Regions from separate parts of the Rhizobium sp. Nf11,1 genome, predicted to be linked through region 2. Evidence: riboswitches for the same ligand, from Rfam matches in the RefSeq annotation. Region 2 holds a riboswitch; each other region holds the start of a gene.
What was found. A riboswitch is a leader RNA that binds a small molecule or an ion and turns the genes downstream of it on or off. The one in region 2 is predicted to bind thiamine pyrophosphate.
Positions count from the first base shown of each region.

Region 1: linked by a shared signal. The riboswitch ahead of ACQ7C1_RS20895 (ABC transporter permease) and the one ahead of thiC (phosphomethylpyrimidine synthase ThiC) in region 2 are both predicted to bind thiamine pyrophosphate.
Region 3: linked by a shared signal. The riboswitch ahead of thiM (hydroxyethylthiazole kinase) and the one ahead of thiC (phosphomethylpyrimidine synthase ThiC) in region 2 are both predicted to bind thiamine pyrophosphate.

Region 1 is NZ_JBOBHU010000014.1:102,681-112,642, forward strand. Features, by position in the region: gene ACQ7C1_RS20870 (F0F1 ATP synthase subunit epsilon) at 1-34, shown strand, start outside; gene ACQ7C1_RS20875 (sugar transferase) at 438-1,175, opposite strand; partial or broken gene ACQ7C1_RS20880 (acyltransferase family protein) at 1,343-2,562, opposite strand; gene ACQ7C1_RS20885 (ABC transporter substrate-binding protein) at 2,652-3,662, opposite strand; gene ACQ7C1_RS20890 (ABC transporter ATP-binding protein) at 3,727-4,539, opposite strand; gene ACQ7C1_RS20895 (ABC transporter permease) at 4,536-5,342, opposite strand; TPP riboswitch at 5,452-5,565, opposite strand; gene soxR (redox-sensitive transcriptional activator SoxR) at 5,898-6,368, shown strand; gene ACQ7C1_RS20905 (SDR family NAD(P)-dependent oxidoreductase) at 6,493-7,263, shown strand; gene ACQ7C1_RS20910 (ArsR/SmtB family transcription factor) at 7,366-7,707, shown strand; gene ACQ7C1_RS20915 (LysR family transcriptional regulator) at 7,785-8,678, shown strand; gene ACQ7C1_RS20920 (formate dehydrogenase subunit gamma) at 8,813-9,292, shown strand; gene ACQ7C1_RS20925 (formate dehydrogenase beta subunit) at 9,289-9,962, shown strand, end outside.
Region 2 is NZ_JBOBHU010000002.1:410,429-420,390, reverse strand. Features, by position in the region: gene ACQ7C1_RS04870 (DUF982 domain-containing protein) at 580-822, shown strand; gene ACQ7C1_RS04865 (hypothetical protein) at 1,038-1,253, opposite strand; gene ACQ7C1_RS04860 (hypothetical protein) at 1,512-1,955, shown strand; gene ACQ7C1_RS04855 (hypothetical protein) at 2,418-2,726, shown strand; gene ACQ7C1_RS04850 (hypothetical protein) at 3,040-3,351, shown strand; partial or broken gene ACQ7C1_RS04845 (cold-shock protein) at 3,513-3,701, opposite strand; gene ACQ7C1_RS04840 (thiamine phosphate synthase) at 3,801-4,427, opposite strand; gene ACQ7C1_RS04835 (thiazole synthase) at 4,424-5,197, opposite strand; gene thiS (sulfur carrier protein ThiS) at 5,199-5,396, opposite strand; gene thiO (glycine oxidase ThiO) at 5,393-6,379, opposite strand; gene thiC (phosphomethylpyrimidine synthase ThiC) at 6,382-8,214, opposite strand; TPP riboswitch at 8,309-8,440, opposite strand; gene ACQ7C1_RS04815 (metallophosphoesterase family protein) at 8,706-9,962, shown strand, end outside.
Region 3 is NZ_JBOBHU010000009.1:80,803-90,764, forward strand. Features, by position in the region: gene ACQ7C1_RS15355 (ABC transporter substrate-binding protein) at 1-1,512, opposite strand, end outside; gene ACQ7C1_RS15360 (glycoside hydrolase family 3 N-terminal domain-containing protein) at 1,555-2,577, opposite strand; gene ACQ7C1_RS15365 (GNAT family N-acetyltransferase) at 2,602-3,081, opposite strand; gene thiD (bifunctional hydroxymethylpyrimidine kinase/phosphomethylpyrimidine kinase) at 3,295-4,104, opposite strand; gene thiE (thiamine phosphate synthase) at 4,101-4,736, opposite strand; gene thiM (hydroxyethylthiazole kinase) at 4,733-5,536, opposite strand; TPP riboswitch at 5,582-5,678, opposite strand; gene ACQ7C1_RS15385 (DUF1349 domain-containing protein) at 5,812-6,396, opposite strand; gene ACQ7C1_RS15390 (ABC transporter substrate-binding protein) at 6,620-8,146, shown strand; gene ACQ7C1_RS15395 (ABC transporter permease) at 8,230-9,171, shown strand; gene ACQ7C1_RS15400 (ABC transporter permease) at 9,171-9,962, shown strand, end outside.

The DNA.
Region 1 (9,962 bases), on a different contig from region 2:
GACGCATCTTAGCGGCATCGTCCAGCAGGATTGACCAATCGACGGCTTCGATGAAAGGCGGCCCGCGAGGCCGCTTTTTTGTTTTCTGCGAGGGAACTTGAAGCGCCTCATCAAAGATTTGAAAAAGAGCGGGCATTCAAAACCGCTTTTGTCCGGCTCATGACCGAGAGGCCACATTTGCAGCGCCGCGCGTCTTCAGGGCGCGCAAAGGTGCTACGGCCCTTGATACTCGCGTTGCTGACTTGCTTCTCGCGCTTTAGCGCTTCGTTTGGCTGATGTCCTTTTCGCAGTGTCGCACTTTTGCGCGCGCGACGCTATGGACCAACCAGGAGGGTTCGAGAGCGGTTCAGGTTTTCACCGAAGCGCAGAATCGCCCTAAGATTTCGTTTTACGCGATTCCGAACGGAAAACCGTTCCATACTTTTCCTGGAATTGCCCTAGAAGCCGGTGCCGCCGCGCAGCTCGATGACCAGCGTCTTGAACAGGATTTTCAGGTCGAGCAGCAGACTGAAATGCCTGACATAATAGATATCGCAGGCGATCCGGGCCCGGGCTTGCAGCGGCCGTGCGGTCGGCCCGCGCCAGCCGCGTGTCTGCGCGAGGCCGGTGATGCCGGGGCGCATGACGTGACGATGGTGGTAGTTCGGCACCAATTCTTCGTAGAGCCGGCCGGCTGCGCGCATGTTGATGGCATGGCAGCGCGGCCCGACCAGGGACATGTCGCCCCTGAGGACGTTCAGAAGCTGCGGCAGCTCGTCAATGTTGGTCCTGCGGAGCATAGCGCCGAAGCCGGTCACCCGGCTGTCGCCCTTGACGGTCTGCTGAATGCCGCTGGGATCGCAAGCTTCGATGTGCATCGAGCGGAACTTGAAGACGGTGATCTTCCGCCCGTTCAGGCCCCAACGGATCTGGCGGAAGAATACGGGGCCTCCATCGTCGAGTTTGATGAAAAGAGCGATTGCCAGGAAAAGCGGCGCCAGTACGAGCAGAGCGCTGGCCGAGATGACGATATCAATCAGCCGCTTTACGGCCAATCGCAGAGCCGCCCTCCCTTCGACACCGGAAAAGCTGTCCGGTTGGCGAATGTTGGAGTTCGCTACAACCAGGGTCCGGATTTTGTTCTGACGCTGAGACGAATCGAAGCGTGAACTTATCTTCGAAGTAAAAGCATACATTACTCAATGCCCAGAAGTTTAGATGCGATACTGAACAGCGGGGAGACAGATACATGCTTACGTATGGTTTGTCATCGTTATAAATAAGAAATCGGTAAGCATAAAGACGCCAAAAATGGGAGTATTTCGCGTTAACCTTAATGCCTCTAGTTGAGCGGCGTCCGAAATTATACTTCTAAAGGAGTAGCCCGATCAGGCGGCGCGATGTCAGGCGATTGCCAAAATCGATTACTGGTCGTTCCAACAGATAATAACTGAGGCTTGCCACCAGAAAAACGAGCGCCGCTGTCAGTGTGCAGGATTGCAGCCAGCCGGTGACCACATTCTCGGAGGAGGCGCCGAACGAGCCGGGGTCCAGTCTCTGGATCAATGTCAGGATGATCTCCTGCCAGATGTAAATGCCGAAGGAGATCTTGGCGATGTAGCGGACGGGGGGGTTATCAAGCAGTCTGCCCAGACGCTGCGAATGGTTGAGTGAAACGAGCGCTGTTGCAACGGCCAGTGGGAAGACCGGAAATCCATAGGGGATGTCAAGCCAACCGTAACCTTCGGCCGAGCCGCCTGGGGATATGAGGAGGCGGTAAGCGGCAACCGCGACGGCGAGGAGTGCCGCGGCGTCGAACCAGGGAGATCGTCTTGCGGGCAACATCACTTCGATGCCGGCGGCAAGCGCGCCGAGCGCGAAGACAGCAAAGAAGCCGATCGGATTATAGTTGGGCATCCATTCCTTCGCTCCACCCTGAAGGCCATATGCCCAGCCGCGACCGATATCGTCGAGCGCAAAGAGCCTCAGGATCATCAGATGGGCAAGAAGGACCACGGCAATGACGCAGAGCCAGGCGGCGCGGGCGAAGAACGGACGTTGCCGCAGCAGCGGCAAGCGAAACAGCACGAAAAAGCCGACCGGGAGGAGCACATAGCTGGTGACCTCGAAGGGAATGGACCAGAGCGGTCCATCGGCTTCGACGGGAAAAAACGTGCGCCAATGCCACTGGCTCATGAACAACAGTCCCGAGACGTAGCGGACGACGAGTTCCGGCGTCAGCGGCAGGGCAAGCAGCGTCAGGCTAAGGACGAAGCTGACGCTGGTGGCGACCCAGAAGCCCGGAGCGATGCGCGCCAACCTGCGGATGACGTAGTGCCCAAGGGTGGGCATGGCGCCGCCGGCGTCGAGAGCGTGCCAGAAGGGGCGGGCAAGCAGAAAGCCGCTGAGCACGAAGAAGATGGCGACGCCGAAATTGCCGAAGCGGAGAACGTTTGCCGTTGCCGCAAATTCATCCGGAATTCTGCGCATATCCAGCCGGAGCGCGAGATGGTGCGCGAGCACCAACAAGCAGGCCATTGCGCGCAGAAAGTCGGCTCCGGCCAGTCTGTCCTGTGCTCGCATGTCGTTCCCCGCCCTGCCCGATTCGGCTCAAACCGCCCAGGCGCAAAGCATTGCCTGGGAAGACCGCCTCGGCAAGGCCCGGGGCGAGCTCAGCCGAGGAGTTCGTTGGTGTAATAGGTGGAAAAGTCCGGCTTCTCCTTGAGCACGACGCCATTCGCATCGACGAGAATGCCGTTCTCGACCAGGAAAGCGCCGATGGCATCGGCCTTTGCCGGATCAAGCGTGCCGATCACGCCGGACTCGGATCTCAGGAAATGGCCTTCGATCAACGCCTTCTGAGATGCTCTTACCAGTTCCGTGTTCATCAGCGCACCGTTACTTCCTGATATCAGCAGGTCGCAGGCTTCGTCGGGATGATCGATGGAGTAGACGTAGCCTTGACGCGTGGCCTGGATGAAGGCGCGCGCGTGTTCTCGACTGGCAGAGAGATAGGCGTCACTGGAAACGATGACTGTCGTCTGCTCGTCGGGAATGCCGTAATCGGAATAGTGGAAGCGGCTGATCTGCCGATTTTCCAGCTCAGCGGCGATGCCCTCCCAGGTGTAGATCTCCAGCGTGAAGTCAATCGAGCCATTGTCCAGCGCCTCATAGGCGGAGGTGCCAAGGGTGACGGTCTTGACGTCGCCCTTGCCGCCGTCATTGCGGATCATCGCCGAGACCAGCGCGCTTTCCCAAGTGCCGCCGAAGCCTCCATAGGTCTTGCCATCGAGATCTCTAGGGCTCTTGATGTCGTCCCGCCCGCCCTTGAAGATCAGGCGTGCGGTTTCCGTCTGGACGACGCCGTAGACCATCTTCACGTCACCGCCGCCAGCACGCTGCGTCAGGGCCTCGATCTCGCTACTGATGCCGAAATCGGCGACCCCGTTTGATACCAGCGTGCCGGCACTCGTGTCGGTAAAGGGTAGAATTTCGACATCGAGGCCGGCGGCCGCGTAGAAGCCCTTCGCCTTGGCGACGTAGATGCCGATGTGATTGGTGTTGGGCGTCCAGTCGAGCGCGATACGAACCTTTGCGGGCGCCGATTGAGCGAAGGCGACGCGGCCGGCGAGGCTTGTCGCGATGGCGGCGAGCATCGTCTGGCGGCGGGTGAGAAGCGGCATGGTGACCTCCTCAGGTCTTTAGAGCATGACGCCGAAAAGTACGGTTTTCGAACGACATCAGACTCTAACTCTTTAAATTGGAACAGGATTCAGATTTTGGGCCGACCGGCCTAAAACCACCCTGTTCTGGCGGATGAAGCAGGGTTTGCAGGATTTCGGTCTCGATCGCCTGGGCCGCCGGCGAACCGAGATCGGCAATGCTTCTCGGGCGGGGCAGGGGAACGCGGAATTCGCGGATGACACGTGCCGGACGGGCAGACAGCACGTAGATCCGGTCGGAGAGGAAAACGGCCTCGCGAACATCGTGGGTGATCAGCAGCGCCGTCCAGCGATGTTCGGTCCACATGCCTTGCAGCCACTCCTGGATCTGCGTGCGGGTCAGCGCATCGAGCGCGCCGAAGGGCTCGTCGAGCAGCAGCATGTCCTGCTCCTGGATGACGGTGCGCAGCAGCGCAGCACGTTGGCGCATGCCGCCGGAAAGAGAGGCGGGGTAGTGATGCTCGAAGCCGGCAAGGCCGAACCGCTCGAAGAGGGGCGCGACAGCGGCGCGTGCAGCCCGGCGAGCCATGCCCTTCACTTCCAGACCGAGCGCGGCATTATCGATGATCCGGCGCCAGGGCATCAGCGCATCGCGTTGCGGCATGAAGGCAAAGGAATGCGGCGTCTGTTCCAGCGCTGCGCCGTTGAAAAGCATGGCGCCGGAATCGGGTCGCAGCGCCTGTGTCAGCAGTCTCAGCACGGTCGATTTTCCGGAGCCGGATGGGCCGACGATCGAGACGAACTCGCCGTCTGCGACGGCGAGCGAAATGTCGTCTAGAACTTTCATGCCGTCGAAGGACTTCGAGATGTTGCGCAGCTCAAGCATCTGACCGGTCATCGGCGCCGCTCCTGAGATGGCTGCCAAGGCATGACGAAACGCTGGATAACCAGCGTCAGCGCGAAGAGGCAGAGCGTCAGCAGAGCGCTGACGATCACGGCGGCGAGCACGAGATCGGGACGGAAATTGTTCTTGGCGTTGAGGATATAAATGCCGAGGCCGCTTGCAGCGCCGGCATATTCGGCAAAGATCGCGCCGACGACCGCATAGGTGATCGAGATTCGAAGGCCGGCAAAGAAATAGGGCAGCGACGAGGGAAACCGCGCCAGGCGGAAAATGCGCCAGCGGCTCGCTTTCATCGAATTCAAGAGCTCGGCAATGTCGCGATCGGTCGCCTCATAGCCCTGAAGCAGGGCAACAAGCAGCGGAAAGAAGGTGACGAGCGCCACCAGCAATATCTTCGGCAAAAGGCCGAAACCGAACCAGAGGACGACGAGAGGCGCGATCGCCACCAGCGGCAAAGTCTGGCTGGCGATGAAGATCGGCAGCATTGCCCGGCGCATGAAGGGCATGAAATCCATCAGGATCGAAGAGGCGAAGGCGAAGGCGAGCGACAGGGCGAAACCGCCGAGTGTCGCGCCGAGCGTCGGCCAGGTGTTTGATATCAGCCCCTCTCGGTTCAGCCAGCCCTGGACGAGGATACGCGAAGGTGCCGGCAGAATGGACGGTTTGATGCCGGAAAGATCGACATAGAGTTCCCATGCCGCCAGAAAAGCAAAGCCTGCGAGCAAGGCGGGCATTGCCCGGTACACGGCGAGATAGAGCGTCGCAAGGCGCGAATCCGATGGTCGTGGCGATGTCATCGGCGTTCGATTTCAGGGTTTCGCCGGGCCGTTCGCGCAAACCTGTCGAGGGCATCGATAGGGATGCCGACGGAATTGCCGGACGTCCGGTAGAGTGACACTTGCGCGCCGGAATACATTTGGACCTCGCTCCGCTGGCATTACCCAGATCAGCTTAGAAGGGTCCGGAGGCTTGCGCCTCACATCTCAGCCCCGGCGACACGGAGCTCCCCTGTTATTTCGGCGAAAACTATCATCGGGGTTTTCTTGCCGCAACCGCAAAATTGCAAACCCGTCCGCCCGGTCGGATGGGGCGCTGATAAAAAACACCCGGACGGAGGTCCTGTCCGGGTGTTTTCCGAGGTTCCGTACCTGCCGGGAACGGAACCCGAGCGCTTGTCTTTCAGGCGGCAATATCGGCAGGGGCGATTGGTGCGGGCGCGGGCAAGCGCCGACACCATCATTTCAGCTTGTATCGACCGGATGATCTCACTGACGCTCCTTCCTGCGCCTCGTGCTTTACGGCCGGGGAAGCAGCGGTTATAAAACCTCAACTAATATTGAGGTCAATAGGCCATGAATAGGATTTCTGCAACGCCGCTCGGCAGGCTTCTGACGGTCGGCGAAGTGGCGCAACGCAGTGGTCTTGCCGTCTCGGCGCTGCATTTCTATGAGGCCAAGGGGCTGATCTCGAGTATCCGCACGCGCGGCAACCAGCGGCGCTACGGACGCGATGTCCTTCGCCGGCTCGGCATCATCAAGGTGGCGCAACGTGTCGGCATTCCGCTTTCGGAAATCCAGACGGCATTTGCCTCCCTGCCGCAGGGGCGCACGCCGACGATTGCCGACTGGCAGACGCTGTCGGCGCGCTGGAAGGATGAACTCGACACGCGAATCAGACGGCTGAGCCTGCTGCGAGACCGTCTGACCGGCTGCATCGGCTGCGGTTGCCTGTCGATCGAAAGCTGTCCGTTGCGCAATCCCTTCGATCAGCTCGGCGAGGAAGGGCCAGGCGCACGGCTGCTGGAGACAGAAATCGAAGTATGAACTTTCAGGGAAGAGCGCCAGCCTCTGGCGGAAAGATGATGCCTGCCTTTCTTTCGGCCGGCGCGCTCATATGTTAAGGGCGAATGGCGCAACAGGCGGCATTGTCCGCGAGGAGGACGGCTTCGTGTTCCATCCGAGACTATTCGAGAATCGCAATGTCATCGTAACCGGCGCCGGGCGGGGCATCGGTCTCGAAGTGGCCCGGCAGTTCCTGGACTGCGGCGCGAAGGTGATCGTCCATACCGGACGCAAACCGGGGCGCGATCTGCCGGATTTTCTGCTGACGGCTGAATCCGAAAGACGGGCGCTGTTGCTGCACGCCGATTTCACTGCCGCTGGCGGCGCTGCGCAATTTGCCGAAAATGCGCTTACCTTTTTCGACAAGGTGCATGTGCTCGTCAACAACGCCGGCACTATGCTCGGCCGTTTTCCAGCTGCCACACTGACTGACGCAGATTATGAGGCGATTGTGCGTTTGAACCAGACGTCGGTGGTGGCGCTGACGCGTGCGTTGCTGCCGGCATTGAAGGCGGCGGAAGGCGCTGCCATCGTCAACACCGTTTCAATTTCCGCGCTGACCGGCGGCAGCCCCGGTTCTTCGATTTATTCTGCCTCGAAAGCCTTCGTTTCAACCTATTCCAAGGCGCTTGCCCGCGAGCTGGCGCCGGATGGCATCCGCGTCAATTGTGTCTCGCCCGGAACGATCGAGACGGATTTCCACGAGCGCTATTCCTCCCCCGAAAAGCTGGAGCAGACGAGAAAGTCTATTCCCTTGCAGCGGCTGGGCACAGCGGAGGATTGCGCGCCCGCCTATCTGTTTCTGGCGGCGCCCTCGCTCTCCGGATACATTACCGGCCAGGTCCTCGAGATCAATGGCGGCCAGCTTATCTGCTGATTTAGTTAGACCTTTTTTGACATTTCATCACTTTTGGCAAATTCGTGTGTGCGAATATGCTATTGTGCTGATCTGCCTTTTGCTTCCCTTCCGAGATGTCGAATGCCATTGCCCAAGCCCGAGCCGGGAATGTCCGGTCAGGAACTGCACAAACTCGCTGGAAACGCTCGTGAGGCGAGCGATCTGCTGAAGGCGCTGGCGCACCAGACCCGACTTCTGATTCTTTGCATACTCGCGACCGAGGAGCGGACGGTGAGTGAAATCGAAAACATCCTCGGCATTCAGCAGGCAATGGTCTCGCAGCAGCTCGCGCGTTTGAGGCTCGAAGGTCTCGTCAATACGCGCCGTCAGGGCAGGCTGGTCTATTACCGTATCGGCAATACAAACGTGCTTGCCTTCCTTGAATCGCTGTTCGATCTTTTTCCGGCTGCTGAAAACAATTAGGACCCGCCCTTGCGGAGCACGGTTGCTGCGTCGAAGATAGCTGATCCGGATGATTTCGCGCCGGATCGGGAGACCGGATGATCGACAAGCTGGAATTTTTCATCGCCCTTGCCAACGAAAAGCATTTCGGCCGCGCCGCGGAGGAGTGCGGGGTTTCCCAGCCGACGCTTTCAGCCGCGATCCGGCAGCTCGAGGATCAGCTTGGTGTCATGCTGGTGCAGCGCGGCTCGCGCTTTCAGGGGCTGACGCCGGAGGGCCAGCGCGTCCTGGAATGGGCCCGGCGCATCGTCGGCGATGCCCGCACCATGCGCGAGGAGATGCGCGCGGCCCGCCGCGGACTTTCCGGCCATATTCGCCTTGCCGCCATTCCGACGGCGCTCGCCATGCTTTCGCGCATCACCACGCCCTTTCAGGAACGACATCCGGGAGTGACCTTCTCGATCGTCTCGCGGAACTCGCTGCAGGTGCTGAGCATGCTCGAAAATCTCGAAATCGACGCCGGCATCACCTATCTCGAAAACGAGCCGCTCGGCCGGGTCACCAGTGTTCCGCTCTATGCCGAGCGCTATCATCTGATCACTGCTGCAGGCAGCCCGCTGTCCGATCGCGACAATGTGACCTGGAAGGAGGTCGGCGATCTTCGGCTTTGTCTATTGACCGCCGACATGCAGAACCGCCGCATCATCAACCGGCATCTGACGGAAGCCGGCGCCACTGTGCATCCGACGCTCGAATCCAATTCGATGATCGTGCTGTTCTCGCATGTCAGAACCGGACGCTGGGCGAGCATCATGCCGCGCAACGTGGCGAAATCATTTGGTTTTCCGGTGGAGATCCGGATGATTCCGATTGTCGAACCGGAAGCCCACCATCTGGTTGGCCTCGTCGCACCCTATCGGGAGCCCTTCACCCCGCTCGTTTCGGCCCTGCTGCACGAAGCGAGAGTGCTCGTGCGGGACGAGGAGCTCTGATAGAAAAAACCTATCAATCCACGAGATAGCTTTATTGATCGTCGTCGGCTTCCCTGAGATGTTGTCTGCATGATGGCGCTCGGCTGGGGAGGCCTGCCATCCCGAAACGAGCGAGCCGCCGGGAGGGCTGCCTGATGACCATTCATATCGCCGAAGGCGATATCGCAGCGCGTACGCGGACCATCGTCGCCGACCTTCGCTTCCTTGAAGGACCGCTGCTTCCCATTCTGCACGAGGTTCAGCGAGAATTCGGTTATGTGCCGCAGGAAGCCCTGCCTGTGATTGCGGAGGAACTGAACCTCTCGCGCGCCGAAGTGCACGGGGTGATGACATTCTACCACGATTATCGCGACCATCCCGCTGGCCGCCATGTGCTGAAGCTCTGTCGCGCCGAGGCCTGCCAGTCGACGGGCGGCGACGCGTTGGCTGATCGCGTCAAGGCGCTGCTCGGGATCGATTTTCATCAGACGACGCTCGACGGCGCCGTGACGCTGGAGCCGGTCTACTGTCTCGGCCTTTGTGCCTGCGCCCCGTCGGCGATGCTCGACGGCGAGGTTTATGGCCGCGTAGACGATCAGATGGCGGCGGAACTCGTTGCGGAGGCACGTCGATGACAGTCAAGATTTATGTTCCGCGCGATGCCGCTGCGCTGGCGCTCGGGGCCGAAAAGGTGGCAAAGGCGATTGCCCAGGAGATCGCCGCCCGCGGCTTCGATGCAGAGATCGTGCGCAACGGCTCGCGCGGAATGTTCTGGCTGGAACCGCTGGTCGAGGTCGAGGCCGCCGGCAAGCGCATCGGCTACGGGCCGGTGAAGGCAAAGGATGTGCCTGCTCTGTTCGACGCGGGAATGATGAACGGCCGCGGCCACCCACTCTGTCTCGGGGAGGTTGAAGACCTCCCGTTCCTGAAGGAGCAGACCCGCCTGACCTTTGCCCGCTGTGGCATCACCGACCCGCTTTCGCCCGGCGATTATGAGGCGCATGGTGGTCTTGCCGGCCTTCGCCGCGCCGTTTCGATGACGCCTGCCGAAATCGTCAAGGAAGTCACCGATTCCGGCCTGCGCGGACGCGGCGGTGCCGGTTTTCCCACGGGCATCAAGTGGAAAACCGTTCTCGATGCCAGCGGCGAACGCAAATATATCGTCTGCAATGCCGATGAGGGCGATAGCGGCACCTTTGCCGACAGGATGATCATGGAGGGCGATCCCTTCGTCTTGATCGAGGGCATGGCGATTGCGGGGCTTGCGACCGGCGCCACGAAGGGGTTCGTCTACACCCGTTCGGA
Region 2 (9,962 bases):
TGCGTGATTCACATTGCATCCGGAGCTGCGCTCAGGCATGGTCGCCTCGTCAGCAGCCAATGTTACGGGCGCTGCTGCATCAGGGCTTTCAGCCCTCGCCCCAAATTGAAGGAGGACCGGAAATGTCTTCCGAACACGTCCATATCTTAAATTCCAGAGACCTCACAATGCTGCGAGGCGTCTTGGATGCGGCTGGATACAATTCAGCCAGAAGCGTCGCCCATCCTGAGCGATACAGCGCGGCAGCGAAGTTGCTTATCCAACGTTTCCAATATGGGATGACCTCTGCCGACGACCTTTCCAGGGAGCTGGAAAGGTGTTTTGGCGAGCCAATATCGTCGAAGTCTCCGCCAAGCTTTGAGCGGACACGCGCCTCCATTCAGGGACGGCCTGCCCTATAAACCTCCGACAACCGTAGGACTCCCCGGCCCTCCCAATGTATAGGGCGATAGCATGGAACAATGCGTCAAGGCGGGGGTTGGGGGTGTGGATTGCACGGGTGAGGAACTTTTCTCCCTCATGCCGTACTCCGGCTAACTGTGAGATCCACTATTTCTCAAATGTGGAATCGGAGACTGTGTGTCGACGTCGGCGTGGCTGCTCTTAGTGGTTGAACGCAATCAGGTGCGGCATATTATTGCGTCCGCAGATGAAGCCCTTGACATGCTTTTTAAGAATTGGCCGGTGACGAGCGGTAGCGCTTTCTTTATGGCAATGGAGGCCTGTGCGGACACGGTAGAGGGCATAGTAACCGAAGGGGAAGCCCAGTCCGCATTCCTTGCAGCAGCTTTTGACGCGCGAGTCGTGGTTCGGATCGCCTAGCTCTTGACTTAAAAGGACTGCCAAATTCCTCGTCTTCGGGTCAGAACCACCTGGAGGCGGCGTCCGAGGCAGGTCAGGAAGGCCGCAATGGGAAGCGCAAAGCCCGGCCACTGCCCGGCTTGGGCGTCGTCGAAAAGAGGCGTGCCGGGGAGCCTGACGAGAAGGCTGCGGAGTGAACAAGCGGGAAGCCCGTCAACCGCCCCGAGTGCGCAGGCTCAGCGTTCCAATCGGATCGACGCCTGAATCAGATCCTGATGGAAGCAATGCTTGCGCAGATCCTCTGTCAATTTGACCAGCCTTTCGTTGGCCAGTCCAGCGGGCTCGCCTCGCGTCAGCATTCCGTCGATCAGGCTCTGCTGAGCGCAGATCATCTGCCGGTCGATAGTCACCTGCCGGCGCGCGAGTTCCAGGTCCTTCGGGGAATAGGTCATGAGAGACTATATCATACAGGCAGATGAAAGTAGGATTCAATTCGGAGCCGCCTCGGTACTATAGCGGCCGCCAGGTGAGTTGATATCGCTGAACGAGCCGAGGAGAGCCCGCGCCTCTCGCCCGTGACCTAGTAGCTCCGCAACGAGAATTATATGGTTGCCTGGCACTGCGTTAGCCGCTTTCGCCTTGGATAAGGCGCAATAGAGGCGCATGTTGGCATATCGGCAGCCAATGAAACGGGCGCTGCCGATCAAGGGGTGGCTCCCTTCGCCCCAATCAAGGGAGGACAAGATGTCTTCCACCTTCAAGCACTCTTCCCATATCGCGGCATATGGCGACTTCTTATTCAGGGCTTCCATCCTGGCGAGCTTCGCCGTCATCATCAGTTTAATTTTGAGAGGCTGGTTATGGTAGTAATCATCACAACCGGAATTCCGACGAAACGCGACGAGAATTGGCGGCTCCGGTCCATCCTCAAGCGCGCGGACTACGCGACGACAGATCTCGTTGCTTCAGAACATGGCGACCATCACGAAGAGGTGATGGTGATAAGGCGCATCAAGGCGGCGACGATTCCCGCGCCCGCCTACCCCTCTTCGAGACGGCGGAAGCTGCATGCCGATCCTGAGGCTTTGGCATCATGGGAAAACGAAGGGGGCGCCACGCGAGATGTGGACGCGCCTGCGGACAAGAAGAATTGATGACCCGCGAGGCAATTGAGCAAGGAATGCCGGATTGGCGATCAGGCTCGGTGGTCGAAAGCCCAGCCCCTCTTAGTCTTTGGTGATGCTGAAATTCTGCCCAGTGGTATGTTGCAAAGACCTGCAGCGATCATGCCGTCGCAGGCGTGATGTCGCATTGCTCCAGCTCGGAAAGAGGTGATCGAGCGATTTCCGGTTCACCGACTTCATTCGGAGTTCGGACGGCATGTGCGTAGGTCCTTCTACGTCCTTCTGGCCCTGATGATTGAACCTGGAAAGAGATGATTGCGAAAAATCACCACATTGGGACGCACAGGTCTGACCGCTTTCTCCTCATCCCACAATATTCAGTTTGCCAGCCGTATCGATTAGGCGCATGGTAGGTCTTCAGTAGCTGTTTCTCAGGGCGCTACTGCGTGGAGGTCGGTTTTCTGCCTTCGCCCCAAATTGAAGGAGGACAGCATGTCTTCCAATCTCAACATGTCTGTGCGGACCTCTGACCTGGCTGTATTGCAGGGCGTCCTTGACGACGCAGGATACGATTGCACAAGTAGCCTTGCAGACCCGAAATATTACAACGTTGCCGTCAGACTGCTGTTCAAGCTTTATCACGACGGAATGACCTCGCCCGCCGCCCTCTCTATCGAACTCAGCCGGCACTTCGGAAAAACACCACTGTCCTCGAAATCATCCGCGGAGTTCGAAAAAAATCGCAAGCGGATTCAGGGTATCCGTTCAGCCGTTAAAGTTAGGTCGCCTACCGGCGCCTGAACAGACCTTGTTGGGTAACTTCTCGCAAAGCTCATTCGACGAAGGCCTTACCAACGCGATGGAGGGTTGCATGCCGGCGCCGTTCGAACGGCTAGACGACCTTCTCATCGCCCCCGGCGCAAGCGTCGGAGGCGCAGGAAGTCGTTGACTCTCCGTGCCATGAACTACCTGCAGCGAAAGTGCACACGGCGCCGGATTGCGCCGGCGGTCCAAGCCGTTCACTCAAGACCTTGCTGCTGCGCTTGCGAAACCATAATGCGCAACAGCCCGCCGGGAAGCGGCACAATAATGGGCACCGTCAGAGGAGGCTAGAATGCCAGAAGCACCAAACGAATTTGCGGCCAGTCCAAACGGAGACAAATGGTATCTCGAACATAACGAAACAGCGGACCAGCATACTGTCATCCATCGCGCCAACGATGCCTCCGGCGGCACTGTGACGAGATGGCCGATTTCGAGCTTTCTGGAGCACTTCGGCGATCATCCGCAAGGTCAGGCTCTTCGCGAGGCATTGCACGATGCTGGATCAGCTGAGCAGGAAGTACCGAGTGAACATACGCCCGTTGTGCAGAAACTGGTGACTTCTTTCCCTTGGTCCCGCAAAACGCAACACGTTGAGGATTGAGTACGCTCTCACTTACCTGAAAGGGTAGCCCCACGGGCGGTCTCAGGCTCGGCATATGCAAACGATGTCAGCTGGGTCGTCGAAAAAATTCCTGGCGCGGTCCTTGACGGACCTCCGTCCACTCGTCTGTACCCCTTCAAGCAGACTGAAGATTGCCAGACCGACATCTTGCCGGACTTGTCGTCATGCTCCAAGTCGTAGCCGTTCTTCTGGCCTTTGACGATTTCGCGCATGCCAGCGCGTTCCACGGCAGAAATATGGACGAACGCGTCGGGGACGCCGTTGTCAGGCTGAATGAAACCGAGCTCATTAGTGGAATTGAACAGATCCGGCGTCCGCCGCGCAAGCAAACGGAGCAACCGAAAAGTCGAATTTCGTGACGTAGTTGAGTATATGGATAATACCAGCGCCGGCAGGATCGAAGGCTTCCCCGTTTCCGGCGGGATGTATCAACCTTCATCCTCATTCGCGCGCCGCCACGGCGCGGTTGCGGCCATCCATTGCCGCGTGCGGGCCTCGGGATCCGCGTTGCGGGTGATATCGGTGACCACGGCAGCACCATCGGCGCCTTTTTCCAGCACCAGCGGCGCGCGTTCGGCAGTGATCCCGCCGATGGCGACGAGCGGTATCGCGCCGACGCGCCGGCGCCAGTCCGCAACACGTTCAATGCCTTGCGGCGCCCATTTCATCTGTTTGAGAATCGTCGGCCAGACCGGTCCGAGCGCAACGTAATCCGGCTCTGCCGCCAGCGCCGTCTCCAGCTCCGCTATGTCGTGGGTGGATAGGCCGAGCTTCAGGCCGGCGCGACGAATGGCATTCCTGTCGGCGGCCATCAGGTCCTCCTGGCCGAGATGAACGAAATCGCATCCTTCATCGATCGCAAGTTTCCAGTAGTCGTTGACGACCAATTGGCAAGCCGCTGCCGCGCAGGCAGCCTTCGATCGCCGGATCTGCTCGCGAAGCACGGAGTCGGGGCAATCCTTGATGCGCAGCTGGACGAGTTTGACGCCGAGCGGCACGAGACGCTCGATCCATTCGGCGCTGTCGACGATCAGATAGAAGGGGTCGAGCTTCACGAGAACACTGCCTTTCCGATAACGGGAGTGGATGGGACGGCGATATCACGTGGCTCCAGCGGTATGGCCCCATGCGCCAGGCGGCCGGCATCGATCGCAAGCGCGAAGGCCTCGGCAATGCTGGCGGGATCTCCGGCGCCGGCAACGGCGGTGTTGAGGAGAACGGCATCATAACCGTACTCCATGACGGTGGCGGCGTGAGACGGGCGGCCGATGCCGGCATCGATGATCAGCGGCACATCCGGAAAGTGCGCCCGGAACGATCGCAGCGCCATCGGGTTCAGCGGCCCTTGAGCGGAACCGATCGGCGCGCACCAGGGCATCAGGACGCGGCAGCCGGCATCCAGCAGCCTTTCGGCGACGACAAGGTCGTCGGTCGTATAGGGGAAGACCTGAAAGCCCTCGCCGGTCAGGATGCGGGCCGCTTCGACAAGGCCGAAGACGTCAGGCTGCAACGTATCGTGATGTCCGATGACTTCGAGCTTGATCCAGTCGGTGCGGAAGACGTCGCGCGCCATCTTCGCCGTCAACACGGCCTCCTGCACGCTGTGACATCCGGCCGTATTCGGCAGCACTTGCACGCCAAGCTCGCGGATCAGGTCGAAGAAGGCGCCGCCTGCTTTGCCGCCGGCGGCTTCGCGGCGAAGCGAAACGGTGACGATCTCGGTCTTCGAGCGCTTGACCGCCTCTGCAAGCACAGCTGGAGACGGATAGCGGGCGGTGCCGAGCAGCAGTCGGGAGCGGAATTCAACATCATAAAGTTTCAGCATCTCAGCCTCCTTGCATGGGTGCGAGAATTTCGATGCGGTCGCCTTCGCCGAGCCTGAAATCGGCACGGTCCTCGCGGTGCACCAGCTCGCCGTTGACAGCGGTTGCCAGCCATCCGCCTTCGTATTCCAGAGCGAGAAGAAGATCTGCGAGCGTCGTGGCCGCGACCTCCTGTTCCTCGCCGTTGATGATGAAGGTCATGATGCCCTCCTTTCCGGTTGCTTGTCTTCGCCAAGAAGAAGTCGCGCCACCTCGCCTGCCATGGCCGGCGCCAGTAGAAAGCCATGACGGTAGAGGCCATTGACATGGAGGGTGCGCCCCTCCTGCGTCATACGCGGCAGATTGTCGGGGTAAGCTGGCCGCACGCCTGCGCCGGTTTCCATAACCCGTGCCTCGCCGAAGGCAGGGTTGAGGGTATAGGCGGCATTCAGCAACTCCATCAGCGATCGCGCTGTAATCGGGCCGGTATCGTCACTTTCGATCATCGTCGCCCCGATCATGAAGCGATTTCCTTGCCGCGGCACGATATAGATCGGGTGGCGCGGATGCAGCAGGCGAACGGGACGGGAGAGAGAGACCTCGTTCGTTTCGACGCAAAGCATCTCTCCGCGAACGCCGCGCAATCCGGGCAGACGGCCGATCTGGGCAGCCCCGGTGCAGTCGATCACGCGATCGTAAGGGGTAAGGTCGGCATCGCCCCTGACGCCGAATGTGAGGCGCATACGGGCTTCCTCAAGTCCGGCGGCGAGCCCGGAGAGCGCCTGCCGCGGATCGAGATGCGCTTCCTGTCGGAAGAACAATGCCCTGCGGAAGCGGCCGGCGAGATCCGGTTCAAGGGCGGCGATCGCCGGCTCGTCCAGCCATTCCCATCCGCTTGTCCGGCGGCAAAAGCGGTCGAGTTCGCCGGCATCTCGCCCGGCCGCCACGACAAGCGTTCCCCCGCGATTGACATGGCCGGGCAGCGCTGCCTCCCACCAATCGGCGGCAAGACGGCCGAGCGCCAGGACCGGCTCCTCTGCGCTTTCCCGTTCGCACCATGGGGCCAGCATGCCGCCGGCAAAGCCGGATGCGCCGGTGCCGACCCGGTCGGCTTGCTCAGCGACGCTGACCCGGAAACCGTGCCGATAGAGCTGCCAGGCAACGGTGAGGCCGGCAACGCCGGCCCCCTTGACGAGAATGTGCATCGTCATTCTCCGGAAGGCGTTTTTGCGGCTTCGGCGACCGGCATGTAGAGATCGCCGCCGTCGCGATACCTGGCGGCCATGGCTTCCAGTCCTTCTTTCTGGGCTTCGGCGCGTATATCGTGGGAGATGCGCATGGAACAGAATTTCGGGCCGCACATCGAACAGAAATGCGCCACCTTGTGTGCCTCCTTCGGCAGGGTTTCGTCATGGAAGGAGCGCGCCGTATCCGGGTCGAGGGAGAGGTTGAACTGGTCTTCCCAGCGGAATTCGAACCGCGCCCGTGACAGCGCATCGTCGCGGATGCGGGCGGCCGGATGTCCCTTGGCAAGGTCGGCGGCATGAGCGGCGATCTTGTAGGTGATGACGCCGGTCTTGACGTCGCTGCGGTCAGGCAGCCCCAGATGCTCCTTCGGCGTGACGTAGCAGAGCATGGCCGTGCCGAACCATCCGATCATGGCGGCTCCGATGCCGGAGGTTATGTGATCGTAGCCTGGCGCAATGTCGGTGGTCAGCGGTCCGAGCGTATAGAAGGGAGCCTCGCCGCAGACCTTGAGCTGCTTGTCCATATTCTCCTTGATCTTGTGCATCGGCACGTGGCCCGGGCCTTCGATCATCACTTGGCAATCCCTGGCCCAGGCAATCCGGGTCAGTTCGCCGAGGGTTTCGAGCTCGGCAAATTGCGCAGCGTCATTGGCATCGGCGATCGAGCCGGGGCGAAGGCCGTCTCCAAGCGAGAAGGACACGTCGTAGGCACGGCAGATGTCGCAGATTTCCTCGAAATGCTCGTAGAGGAAACTTTCCTTGTGGTGATGCAGACACCACTTGGCCATGATCGAGCCGCCGCGTGAGACGATGCCGGTGACACGATTGACGGTGAGCGGGATATAGGCAAGCCGCACGCCCGCATGGATGGTGAAATAATCGACGCCCTGCTCGGCCTGTTCGATCAGCGTATCGCGATAGACTTCCCAGGTGAGATCTTCTGCAATGCCGTTCACTTTTTCGAGTGCCTGGTAGAGCGGCACCGTTCCAATCGGAACAGGCGAATTGCGAATGATCCATTCGCGGATGTTGTGAATGTTGCGGCCGGTGGAAAGGTCCATCACCGTGTCGGCGCCCCAGCGGATCGCCCAGACCATCTTTTCCACCTCTTCCGCCATCGACGAGGTAACCGCCGAGTTGCCGATATTGGCGTTGATCTTCACCAGGAAATTCCGGCCGATGATCATCGGTTCGGTTTCCGGGTGGTTGATGTTGGCCGGAATGATTGCCCGGCCGGCTGCGATTTCCTGGCGCACGAATTCGGACGTCACGAAATCGGGAATATCAGCGCCAAAGCTTTCGCCGTCGCGCGCGAGCGCCTCCTTCGCAGCCTGCCGGCCGAGGTTTTCGCGGATGGCGATGAATTCCATTTCCGGCGTGACGATGCCGGCGCGCGCATAGGCGAGTTGCGTGACGGCGCGGCCCGCTTTTGCCTTCAGCGGCGTGTTGCGAATAGGGAATTCCGGCGTCAGCCGCTCGCCGGTGACAAAACCATTGTCTTCAGGCTTCACCACCCGGCCTTCATAGGCCTCGACATCGCCACGCGCCCTGATCCAGCTCTCGCGCAAACGCGGCAGTCCGGCGTCGATCGAGACCGTATAGGCCGGATCAGTATAGGGACCGGACGAATCATAGACCGTTACAGGCGGTTCGCCCGAGGTCGGGTGAAGGCTGATTTCGCGCATCGGCACGCGCAGATCAGGATAGAGCGTTCCGGGCTTGGCGATCTTGGTCGAGGCCGGAAGCGGGCCGGTGGTGACGACCGGAGTAAGCTTGGGTGCGACGATATTCATGGGTGAGGCTCCAAGGTTTGACGTTTGGAGACCCAGTTCCAGTGTTGGAATGATGGAAAGACGCCTCATGCGACAAAGCGAAATCCGCCCGATAGCCGCAGCGCCCGCACCGTCCCTACGCCAGTATGAACTGGATCAGGTTCAACGGGTCACTGCGCCACAACAGGCAAAGCCGTATTGTTCAGCAGAATCTCAGCCCCTTGCCGGGACACCCCTGGTGAATGCCCTGCATCAAAGACCGCTGCGGCCCTGATGTCAAGCCGGCCCTCACGCGTTCCCATCCGGACCTTTTGAGTCGGCGGCCAGTCCGATAGAGCAGCATTGATTGTGGATGGGCCGGCTCCGCCGGCCCATTTTACTCGCCAGGACGCTGCCGCCATGCTCTGAATATTCGTGGCATGATCTGATGTTTTGCTGACGGGCGATAACGTCCGTTTATTTGTCAGACGGCGCCTGCTGGATCACCCTATCGCAACACCATTCTTGCATTCATGCCCTATCGTTTCGTTCACACTGCCGATCTCCATCTCGACTCTCCCCTGCGCTCTCTCGCGCTTCGCAACGCCGAGCTGGCCGATCTCGTCAGCGACGCCAGCCGGCAGGCGCTGGTCGCGATCGTTGATCTTTGCCTTGAGGAGCAGGTCGATGCGCTTGTTATCGCCGGTGATCTCTATGACGGCGAGCAGACGTCGATGAAGACGGCGCGCTTCCTGGCAGGCGAGCTCGAACGGCTGCACCGAGCGGGGATCTTCGTCTTCAAGATCCGGGGCAATCATGATGCGATGTCGAAGATCGCCAGGGAACTGGTGATGCCCGATACGGTGAAGATCTTCGGCGGCCATGCCGAGACTGTCGAGACCACCAAGGGCAGCTTGTCGGTCGCAATCCACGGTCTGAGCTTCGCCAAGCCGCAAGCCCCGGACCCGCTGCTGCCGAAATTCAAGCCGCCGGTAGCGGATGCCGTCAATATCGGCATCATGCATACGAGCCTGGCCGGATCGGCTGGACATGATGTCTATGCGCCCTGCAACGTGCTCGACCTGCATGCCTCGGGTTTCGACTACTGGGCGCTCGGGCATCTCCACCAGCGCAGCCATTATCCCGGCACGGCGACGGTCATCATGCCCGGCATGCCGCAGGGCCGCGACATCAATGAAGCGGGCGTCAAGACCGTGTCGCTGGTGACCGTGGCGGACGACCGGACCGTGACGGTGGAGGAGCGGCGCACAAGCATCGCGCAGTTCGAGCGCGTCAATGTCGACCTCACGGGTGTCGATGATTGGCGTGAGGCGGCCACGGTGGTCGAGACAGCGCTGATGGCGCAGCGCGACCGCACGGCTTCGCCGCATCTTGTCGCACGCCTCAGGCTTTCCGGCCGCACGCCGCTCTCCTGGCAGTTGCGGCGCGATGTCGACCTCATGCAGGCGGAAGCCGAGCGGCGCAGCGACGTGATCGGCCGCACCTGGATCGAGAAGCTGGAACTCGCCTTCGAAGCGCCCTCGATCCCCGCGGACGCGTCCGCCGCCGATCCCGTCATCGAACTCGGGGCGCTGATGCGGGACGAGGTCATCACCCGCAGCGGATTTCGCGACGAGGTCAGGGAGATGGTCCGGGACCTGCTTGCCGACCTGCCGCCCGAGAGCCGGGCATTTGCCGGCCAGAACGAGGCGGGTTTTGAACGCTTCATCGACAACCTTCTCGCCGATGGCGCCGAGGACATCGCCGCCCGGATGAAGGCGGTGGATCGG
Region 3 (9,962 bases), on a different contig from region 2:
ATTGTTGAACACCGGAATCATCGGCATGTTTTCGGCGACGATGCGTTGCGCCTTGTTCATCACCTCTTTCTGCTTGGCAAGATCGGCGGTCTGGGTGAATTCGGTGACGAGTTTTTCGACATCGGGGTTAAACCAGCGCTGCGCGGTGAAGCGGGTCTTTCCCTTGTCGGAAGCACTGAAGGCGCGCTTGTAGGGATAATAAGGCGAGGCCGAAGCCGGCAGGCTGTTGATCGCCGCATCGAACTTGCCGGCGATGAGGTTGCCGGTCCAGACGGCTTCTTCAGGCGTTTCGATCTTGGCGTCGATGCCGACCGCCTGCATGCCTTCGACGGCGATGTTGACCGTGTCGACCCAGTCCGTCCAGGAGTTCGGGACGATGATCGAGAAGGAGATCTTGCTGCCGTCGGGATTATCACGGAAGCCGTCGCCGTCCTTGTCCTTGTAGCCGGCCTCGTCGAGCAGGGCCTTGGCGGCGTCGGCGTCATAGGTCGCGAACTTGCCGAAGTCGGCCTTGACGGACGGATCCGCCCAGCTCCTGTAGAGCTCGCCCATCAGGCCGGGGTCTTCGTTCAGCGTCGGATAGCCGTAGCCGGCGACGTCGATCATCGTTTTGCGATCGAGCGCCATACCGATGGCGCGGCGGAATTTCACATCGTTGAAGGCCTTTCTATTGTTCTCGTTCGCCGTTTCCAGATTGAACAGGAAGGCGACCATGCTGCTCGGTGAATACCAGTAATGGAAATGCGCCGGGTCCTTCGCGACATAGACGTTGTCGATATCGGGAATGAAGGAGACGCCCCAGTCGAGCGTGCCGTCGGCGGTCGCCGTCAGGATCTGGTTGTTGTCGGCAAGCTGCGGGAAGCGAATGCAGTCGACCTTCAGATGCGCATTGTCCCAGTAATTCGGGTTGCGGCACTGGTCGTAGGTCTGGCCGGTGAAGCGCGGCACCTCGGTCAACGGCCCGCTGCCCACCGGGTTCTCGTTGGCGAAGGTGACAGGATCGGCGACATCCTTCCAGACATGTTCGGGAACGATCGGCAGCTGCGAGATCTGCTCGGCAGCAAGCGAGCTCGGATTGGCAAGCGCGAAGCGCACCGTCTGGCCGTCGACGGCCTGCACGTCGGTGACGAAGGTCCAGATGCTGACGAAGTCGAGCGCCGGGAACTTTTTCAGATAATCATAGGTGAACTTGACGTCGGCTGCCGTCAGCGGTTTGCCATCAGACCATTTCAGGTTCGGGCGCAGCTTGAAGTCGATGCTCTTCAGGTCGTCGGAGAGCTTGAAACTTTCGGCCAGGCGATAGACCGGCTTGTTGCTGTCGAAGCGATTGAAAATAACCAGCGGCTCATAGACGAAATCGAGCGTCGATTGGCGCGCCGAGGTCTGGTTGAACGGGTTGAAGTTGCGAACCCAGGTCGTGGCCGGTTCGATATTCGCCGTCAGGATCGTCTGCGCCATGGCGGATCCCGAAAGCAGCGTCAGTGCGGCGGCTGCAAATAGATATTTTTTCATGTTCCATTCCCCTTTTCTTATGCGTGAAAAATGATCTGCCGGTCAGGCGGCCGGCACGCTGGCAAACATGTCTTCCACCTCGGCATGGGCGGCGCGGACGTCGATCTTGAGATTGCCGAGGCGAGCCTTGCCGGCGGCGATACGCTTCAGAGCGGCATCCGTGAGCGGGCGGGCGGCCTTGGCGGCGGCTTCGCTTTCCCTGACGTCCCCGTGGCTGTGGAGGGCGATATCGAAACCCGCATCGAGGACTTGGGCGACGCGTTCCGGCAAGGTGCCCGTGAGCGACTGCATGAAGATGCAGTCGGAGATCAGCACGCCCTCGTAACCCATCTCTTTGCGGATCACGTCGTGCATGACAGGAGAGACGGATGCCGGCAATTCGGCATCGTAGGTCGAGTAGACGACATGGGCGACCATGGCCCAGGGCGTATCCTTCAGTGCGACGAAAGGCTTGAAATCGGTGGCGGTGAGCGTCTCACGGCTGGCATCGACGACCGGACGCTCCTTGTGGGAGTCGAGCGTGGCGCGGCCGTGGCCGGGAATATGCTTCATGACCGGCATGTTGCCGGTCTCTAGCAGCCCGTCGACCACCTCACGGCCGAGGGCAGCGATGAAGTCGGGATCGGGGCCGAAGGAGCGGGCGCCGATGACCGCACTCGTCGTCTCGAAGACGAGGTCGAGAACGGGCGAGCAGCCGCTGGAAAGGCCGAGTTCCGTCATCATCGCGCCCATGGCCCGGGAGGAAAGGCGCAGTGCTTTTTTGCCGAGATCGAAATCGCGGCGGGCCAGTTCGGCGAACTGGCCGAAGCTGCGGAAGAGCGGCCAGGGACCGGCGTCGAGATGCTGGACGCGGCCGCCTTCCTGGTCGGTGAAGACGGGCGCATCCTCTCGTCCGACGGCTTCGCGGAAGCGTTCGATCAGCCGCTTTGTCTGCTCCGGCTCGCGCTGATTGCGCCGGCCGACGAACAGGCCGAGCGGATTGGTCTCGCGAAACAGGGCGAATTCGTCATCCGAAATCGCGGGGTTCGGGAGACCGACAAAAAGGGCGAGCGGGGTCGAGGACACTTCTGGAACTCCGGTATCAACTGGTCATTTCGGCGCGCTTCGCAGCATGCCTTCGTAAATGCCCTTGTCGGGGGCAGGGATGGCGATCGCACCCGCGGTGCTGGCGTAGAAATCGACCGGCCCGGCATCGCCGATGAAGGCATAGGCATGGCCGAGCGTCTTCATCGTCTGAAGGCAGGCGGAAAACAGCGCGAGGCCGATGCCCTTGCCGCGTGCCTCGGGATCGACGCCGGTCGGACCGAAGAAGCCGCGGGCCGTCGTGTCATAGCAGGCAAAGCCGAGCAGCTTGCCGCCGTCGACGGCAATCTGGCAGGCGACGGGTTGGCGGGAAAAGGCAACCGAAACTTCACTCGCCCAATTCTCGCTGAATTGTTCGCGAACCCAGCTGACCACGAGGTGCAGTTCCGGAGGAAGAGCCGGACGGATGGAGATGCCACGATGATCGGCCCGCTCTTTCAGGTCGGCGAGCCTGTTGGAATATAAGCTCACAAGCAGGTCTGGCACCTGTCTCTCCTCCAGATATTCCTTTATAGCGGAATATATATCCGTTTAATGTCATAGACTTGGCTATCTAACTGGGCTTGTCAACAGGGATTTTCAAATGGAGCGGTGCGCCCGGCTTCGGACCAGCGCCAGCTGGCGCGAATGAAAACGGCCCGGGGAGGCCGGGCCGTTTTTCTCTCATAATCCTAAGCCTGCGCCTTTCGGCGGGATCGGTTATTCGCCGTGCTTCCAAAGCGCATGAAAATGCTGCACCGGGCCATGTCCGGAGCCGACAGTGAGACTGCCGGCGGCGGCGACTGCATCGGCAAGGTAATCCTTCGCAATGGCGACGGCTTGCTCGGCCGATGCGCCCTTGGCAAGCTCGGCGGCCAGTGCGCTGGAGAGCGTGCAGCCAGTGCCGTGTGTATTTTTCGTCGGCACTCGCCTGGCCTCGAACCAGTGCAGGCCGTCGGCCGTGGCAAGCACGTCTGGGCTCTCGTCGCTGCCGAGATGGCCACCCTTGACCAATACGGCGGCGGGGCCAAGCGCGCGCAGCCGCTCGGCCTGCGCCGCCATCTCATCGCGATTGGTCGCGACCGGCTGGTGCAACAGGGCCGCGGCCTCGGGCAGGTTCGGGGTAAGGAGGGTTGCGAGCGGCAGCAGCCGCCGGGTCAGCACGTCGACCGCTTCGGGCGCGAGCAGGGCAGCACCACCCTTGGCGATCATCACCGGGTCGAGAACTATGGGGATTCCCGGTCGACCGGCAAGGGCTGCGGCGACAGCTTCGGCTATGCCGGCATTGGCGATCATGCCGATCTTGACGGCGTCGACGCGCACATCGGCGAAGACGGCATCGATCTGGTCGGCGACGAATTGCGGCGGCACCAGATGCACGCCGGTCACCCCTTGCGTGTTCTGTGCCGTTAACGCTGTGAGCACTGCCATGCCGTAAACGCCACGGGCGCCAAACGCCTTGAGATCGGCCTGGATGCCGGCGCCGCCGGAGGGATCCGAGCCGGCGATGGAGAGGACGTTGCGGATCATGGGCGGACCTTTCGGATTTCTGCGGCGATGCGGCGGGCGGCGGCCTCGGGGTCCGGCGTGCCCGCAATGGCGGAGACGACGGCAAGCCCTTCGGCTCCGGCTGCAAACACTTCGGCCACATGCTCCGCCTTGAGGCCGCCGATGGCGACGGACGGCACCGGCGATGCCTTCACCAGCCTGGCAAGACCATCAAAGCCGACCGGCTGCTTGTGGTCGGCCTTGGTCGGCGTCGCAAAGACAGGTCCGACGCCGGCATAATCGACAATATCAGGGTCGACGGCGGCAGCGAGCCGGGCTGTTTCCACCGAGAGACCAAGGATCATCTCGGGTCCGATCATGTCTCGTGCCCTGCGCGCATTCATATCCTCCTGGCCGACATGCAGGCCATCGGCGCCGATCGCGACCGCAGCCTCGACATCGTCATTAACGATGAGGAGGGCGCCGGTTCCAACGAGCGCCTCTCTCAAGGCGCGGCCGGTCTCGATCATGCTGGCCGTGCCGGCATGTTTGTCGCGCAACTGCACCATCGTCGCGCCGCCGGCAACGGCAAGCCGCGCCGTCTCGATCATGCCGATTCCGGCGCAGAGATCGGGATCGAGAACGAGATAGAGCGAAAGGTCGAAGCGCTTCATGCGACCGATACCCTTGCCCTGGCATCGAGCGTTTCGGCGTCGATCGCAGCCAGCGCATCGAGGAAGCGCCAGGAAAAGGAGCCCGGGCCGGCGGCGCCGAGCGCTGCATCTTCGCCGGCGACGGCGAAGGTCGCAAGCGCGGCGACAGTCGCGCCGAAGAGATCTTCGGGCGCGGTCGCGGCAAAGGCGCCGACGAGGCAGGTGAGCGAGCAGCCGAGCGCGGTGACCTGCGGCATCAGGGCCGATCCGCCCGCAATACGGACTGCCCTTGCGCCATCGGTGACGAAATCGACAGCACCGGTGACGGCGACGATGGTCCGCTGCCTCTCCGCCAGCCGCCGTGCCGAATCCTCCGCCTGTTCGACTGGATCGCGGCTGTCGACGCCCTGACCACGGCTCTCGCCGCCGGCAAGCGCGATGATCTCGGAGGCGTTGCCGCGGATAATCGTCGGGCGAAGCTCCAGAAGGTCGGCCACCGCGGCGCGACGGAAGCCCGTGGCGTAATGGGCCACCGGATCGAGCACCCAGGGTTTGCCGGCCGCATTGGCGGCCTTGGCAGCCCCCTGCATGCCTTCGAGCCATTGCGTCGAGAGCGTGCCGATGTTGATGGTCAAAGCATTGGCGATGCCGGCGAATTCGCCGGCTTCTTCAGCGGCATGCACCATGGCGGGCGAAGCGCCCGCGGCCAGCAGGACGTTGGCCGCGATATTCATCGCGACATAATTGGTGATGCACTGAACGAGCGGCGGCTTTTCGCGCATCGCCTTCAGCATGGCTCCCGACGTGATCTTGCTCTGCATGGTGCCCCTTTCAGGCGGGGGCGGGCGCGGGGCGCTGCTCTTACGGCGGTGCCCCGAGCGACTCCCTCCGCCGGCATTATCCGGTTCAGGTTCGAAGGGTTCTTCTCAGCCCGTCTGTCGACGAACGCCCCTGTCTCTCATCACGCTCTTTTTCGCAGAGAAGGGCGCGGCTGTCACTCCGAAAGTGAGTATTCCGGTATTTCGGAGCGGCTGCTCTTGGGCGTGGACATTGCTGGAGGCCTTCCCAGCGCAATCCTGAAGGCATCCAATTTTGCCTAACTCAAATCATGCAGCCCCGTCGTAATAGCCTGGCTGATTGAAAACTCCGAAAATCGAACCCCCAAACCACTCCGCTCCGGCGTACAGGCTGTCGGCCCGACCTCATAGCGATCGGCAGCCGGGAAGGGTGCTAGCCGCAGCAACGGCCAGCGGCTACCGTCGCGGGAGCCCTGGATGCGCACGGCGCCGTTTGCGACAGTCACACGGATGCGGAAATCCTCCAATTCCTTGAAGGGCTGCGACACCGACCAGTCTGACTTTCCGTCGGTGACGACGGTGCTGAGGAAGGCTTCGCCGTCGGTGAATTCGACGCCTGTTTTCACCCAGCGGCTCTCGTCGATGCGTACCATCAGGCCGGCCTGATCGTAGAGGGTGCGGAATTCGCCCTGGACGCGGATCTGTGCGGTGAAGCTGTCGCCGGTGGGAAAGGCGAGGAAGTGGCCGGTGTCGCGGGTGAAGCCGTAATAGGTCTCGCGCCAGAAATCGGTCTTTTCGCCTGTCGTCATCGTCAGGCCGGTTTCGTCGGCGTGCCAGCTGGCCGGCTCGTTCAGCCATTTCCCGTCATTGAAGTCGATGCTCATTCGCTTCTCCCTTCCTTTAATCTTGCCGCAGGGCAGTCGTCTCACTTGGCGTATCACGCAGGCCCCGTGCGGAGAACTAGCGCAGCTGAAGATGGTGCTTTCCGGAAACGCGCCATCCGCGGCTGCATAATCGACCGCTCATGCTTGACACGATAGCTTCAGCTTCTATTCTGTTACAAAAAGATGAATTACATAATTGTGGAACTAAATCGGGAGCTCTCATATGAAAACATTCGTCGCATTCCTTCTCGGCACCGCGCTCGTCGCCCTGCCTTCGACCCTGCTCGCTCAGGAAAAGGGCGGCGTCATCAATGTCGCGACGATCGGCGAGCCGCCGACGCTCGATCCGATGTCGTCCACGGCTGATCTCGTCGGCATCGTCACGCAGCATATTTTCGAGACGCTCTACACTTTCGACAAGAGCTGGAACGTCACGCCGCTTCTCGCTGAAAGCCTGCCCGAGATCAGCGCCGACGGCAAAACCTATACGATCAAGCTCAGGACTGGCGTCAAGTTCCACGACAATACCGATATGACGTCCGAGGATGTGGTCGCTTCGCTTACCCGCTGGATGAAGATCGCCTCGCGCGGCAAGCAGGTGGCCGGCTTTATCGACAAGATCGCGGCTACCGATCCTTCGATGGTTACGATCACGCTGAAGCAGCCCTATGCGCCGCTGACCTCGCTGCTCGCCTTCAACAATTCGGCGGCGATCATCATCCCGTCCGAAAAACAGGACGAGCCGATGAAGGAGTTCATCGGCACCGGACCCTATATGCTGAAGGAACGGAAAGCCGACCAGTATATCCAGCTTGTCCGCTTCGATGGGTACAAGCCGCGCAGCGGCGAGAGCGATGGTTATGGCGGCGCGCGTCATCAATATCTCGATGAAATCCGCTTCGTGCCGGTGCCGGACCCGAACACCCGCGTCGAGGCCGCCGTTTCCGGGCAGTACGACTATGTCGACTCGATCCCGGTCGAATCCTACGACAAGCTAAAGGCCTCGACCGCCGCGCAGCCGGTCATGCTGAAGCCCTTCGGTTATCCGGTTTTTGTCTTCAACACCAAGGAAGGTGTGGCTGCCAAGGTCGATGTGCGCAAGGCGATCCGCCAGGCGCTCAGCATGGAAGACATGCTGGCGGCCGCCTTCGGCAGCAAGGATTTCTATGCGCTCGATGGCGCCATCTATCCCAAGACCTTTGCCTGGTCGACCGATGCCGGCGTCGAGGGCGCCTATAATGTCGCCGATCCGGAAGGGGCCGCGGCCGCCGCCAAGAAGGCCGGCTACAATGGCGAGCCGATCCGCATCCTGACCAGCCGTCAATACGAGTTCCATTACAAGATGGCGCAGGTCGCCGCCGAATATCTGAAGCTTGCCGGCTTCACCGTCGATATGCAGGTGGTGGACTGGGCGACGCTGACGCAGCGCCGCACCGATCCGAAGCTCTGGGATATCTATATCACCCACAGCCCCTTCCTGCCGGAGCCGGCCCTCATCGGTTCGCTGTCGACGAGTTCGCCCGGCTGGTGGGACACGCCGGCCCGCAAGTCGGCCGTCGATGCCTTCACCTCCGAAGTCGATCCGAAGAAGCGCGTGGCGCTCTGGGCCGATGTCCAGAAGGCCGTCTATGCCGATGCACCCTTCATGAAGATCGGCGATTTCAACGCCGTCTCGGCAAAGTCGGTCAAGCTTGAAGGGGTGGATCCTGCTCCGTGGCCGTATTTCTGGAACGCTTCAATCAAGAAGTGAGCATCACCGCCGGTGCCGGTCCTTCGCGATCGGTACCGGTCATCTTTTCTGCCGCATCTGTAAGGACTTGAAGGCCGGCATTCATGATACGCTACATCCTCCAGCGCCTGTTCGGCATGATCGTCGTGATGTTCCTGGTCGTCACGATCGTCTTCGTCATCGTGCGCGTGACGCCGGGTGATCCGGCGGCCGTCATGCTCGGGCCGGATGCGACGCCGCAGGATATTGGCGACCTCAGAAGCCGGCTCGGCCTCGATCAGTCGCTCGGCCTGCAATATGTCTATTATATCGGCCAGCTACTGAAGGGCGATCTCGGCCAGTCGATCTTTCTGAACATGCCGGTCACATCGGCGCTCATCGACCGGGCCGAGCCGACCTTCTTCCTGACGCTGTTTTCGCTTGCCATCGCCAGCATCATCGCGCTGCCGATCGGCATCTATGCCGCCTATCGGCGCGGTTCCTTCATTGATCAGGCGGCAACGACGCTCGCCATGTTCGCCGCCAGCATTCCAAGCTTCTGGCTCGGTCTCATTCTCATGCAGTTCTTCGCCGTCCGGCTCAATCTCTTCCCGGTCTCCGGTTATGGCGGCCCGGGCTCGACCTTCATCGACCGGATGTATCATCTGACGCTGCCGGCCTTTGCGCTCGGCATCGTCTCTTCGGCGCTAATCCTGCGCTTCACCCGTGCCTCGATGCTCGATGTGCTCGGCGACGATTATATCCGCACGGCGCGCGCCAAGGGGCTGATCGAGCGCAAGGTCATCCTCAAGCACGCGCTGAAGAATGCGTTGATCCCGATCCTGACGGTGCTCGGCCTGACGGCGGCGGTGCTGATCTCGGGCGCTGTCGTCACCGAAACCGTTTTCGGACTGCCGGGTGTCGGAAATCTCGTCGTTTCGGCGGTGCTGCGCCGCGACTATCCCGTCATTCAAGGGGCGCTGCTCGTCATCGCCGCCCTCTACGTGCTGATCAATTTTGCGATCGACATGCTCTACCTGCTGGTCGATCCGAGGGTGCGGTACTGATGGCCGACGTCGCAATCAAACCCGTCGAAAGCGAAGGCAGCAAGTTCGTCCGCCGCCTGATGAAGCGCAGGACGGTGGCCTTCGGCCTGCTGATCCTGACGGTCTTCGTGCTGCTGGCGGTGTTAGCACCGGTGGTCGCGCCCTATTCGCCGTCGAAGCTTTCCATCGTCAACCGTCTGAAGCCGCCGAGCGGCACCTTCTTTTTCGGCACCGACGAGTTCGGCCGCGACGTCTTCTCGCGCACGATTTTCGCCGGCCGCCTGTCGCTGCTCGTCGGTGCGGCTGTTGTGGCCTTGTCGGCGGCCATCGGCGTGACGCTCGGCCTGCTTGCCGGCTTCTTTCAAAAGCTCGATACGCCGATCGCCCGGCTGATCGACGCGATGATGGCCTTTCCGGATATCCTGCTCGCCATCGCCCTCGTCGCCGCTCTCGGCCCGTCCTTGACGACGGTCATCATTGCGCTGTCGATCGTCTACTCGCCGCGCCTTGCCCGTATCGTCCGCGCCTCGACGCTTGTCATTCGCGAGCTGCCCTATGTCGAGGCGGCGAGGGCGCTCGGCATTTCGACTTTCCACATCATGACGCGACACGTGTTGCGCAATCTGCTGTCGCCGATCCTGGTACAGGCCACCTTCCTCTTTGCCAGCGCCATGCTTGCCGAAGCCGGCCTCTCCTTCCTCGGCCTCGGCGTCAGCCCCGAAGTGCCGACCTGGGGAACGATGATCGCTGCCGGCCGGCAATATATCGGGCAGGCCGACTGGGTGACGGTTTTCCCCGGCGTGGCGATCGTC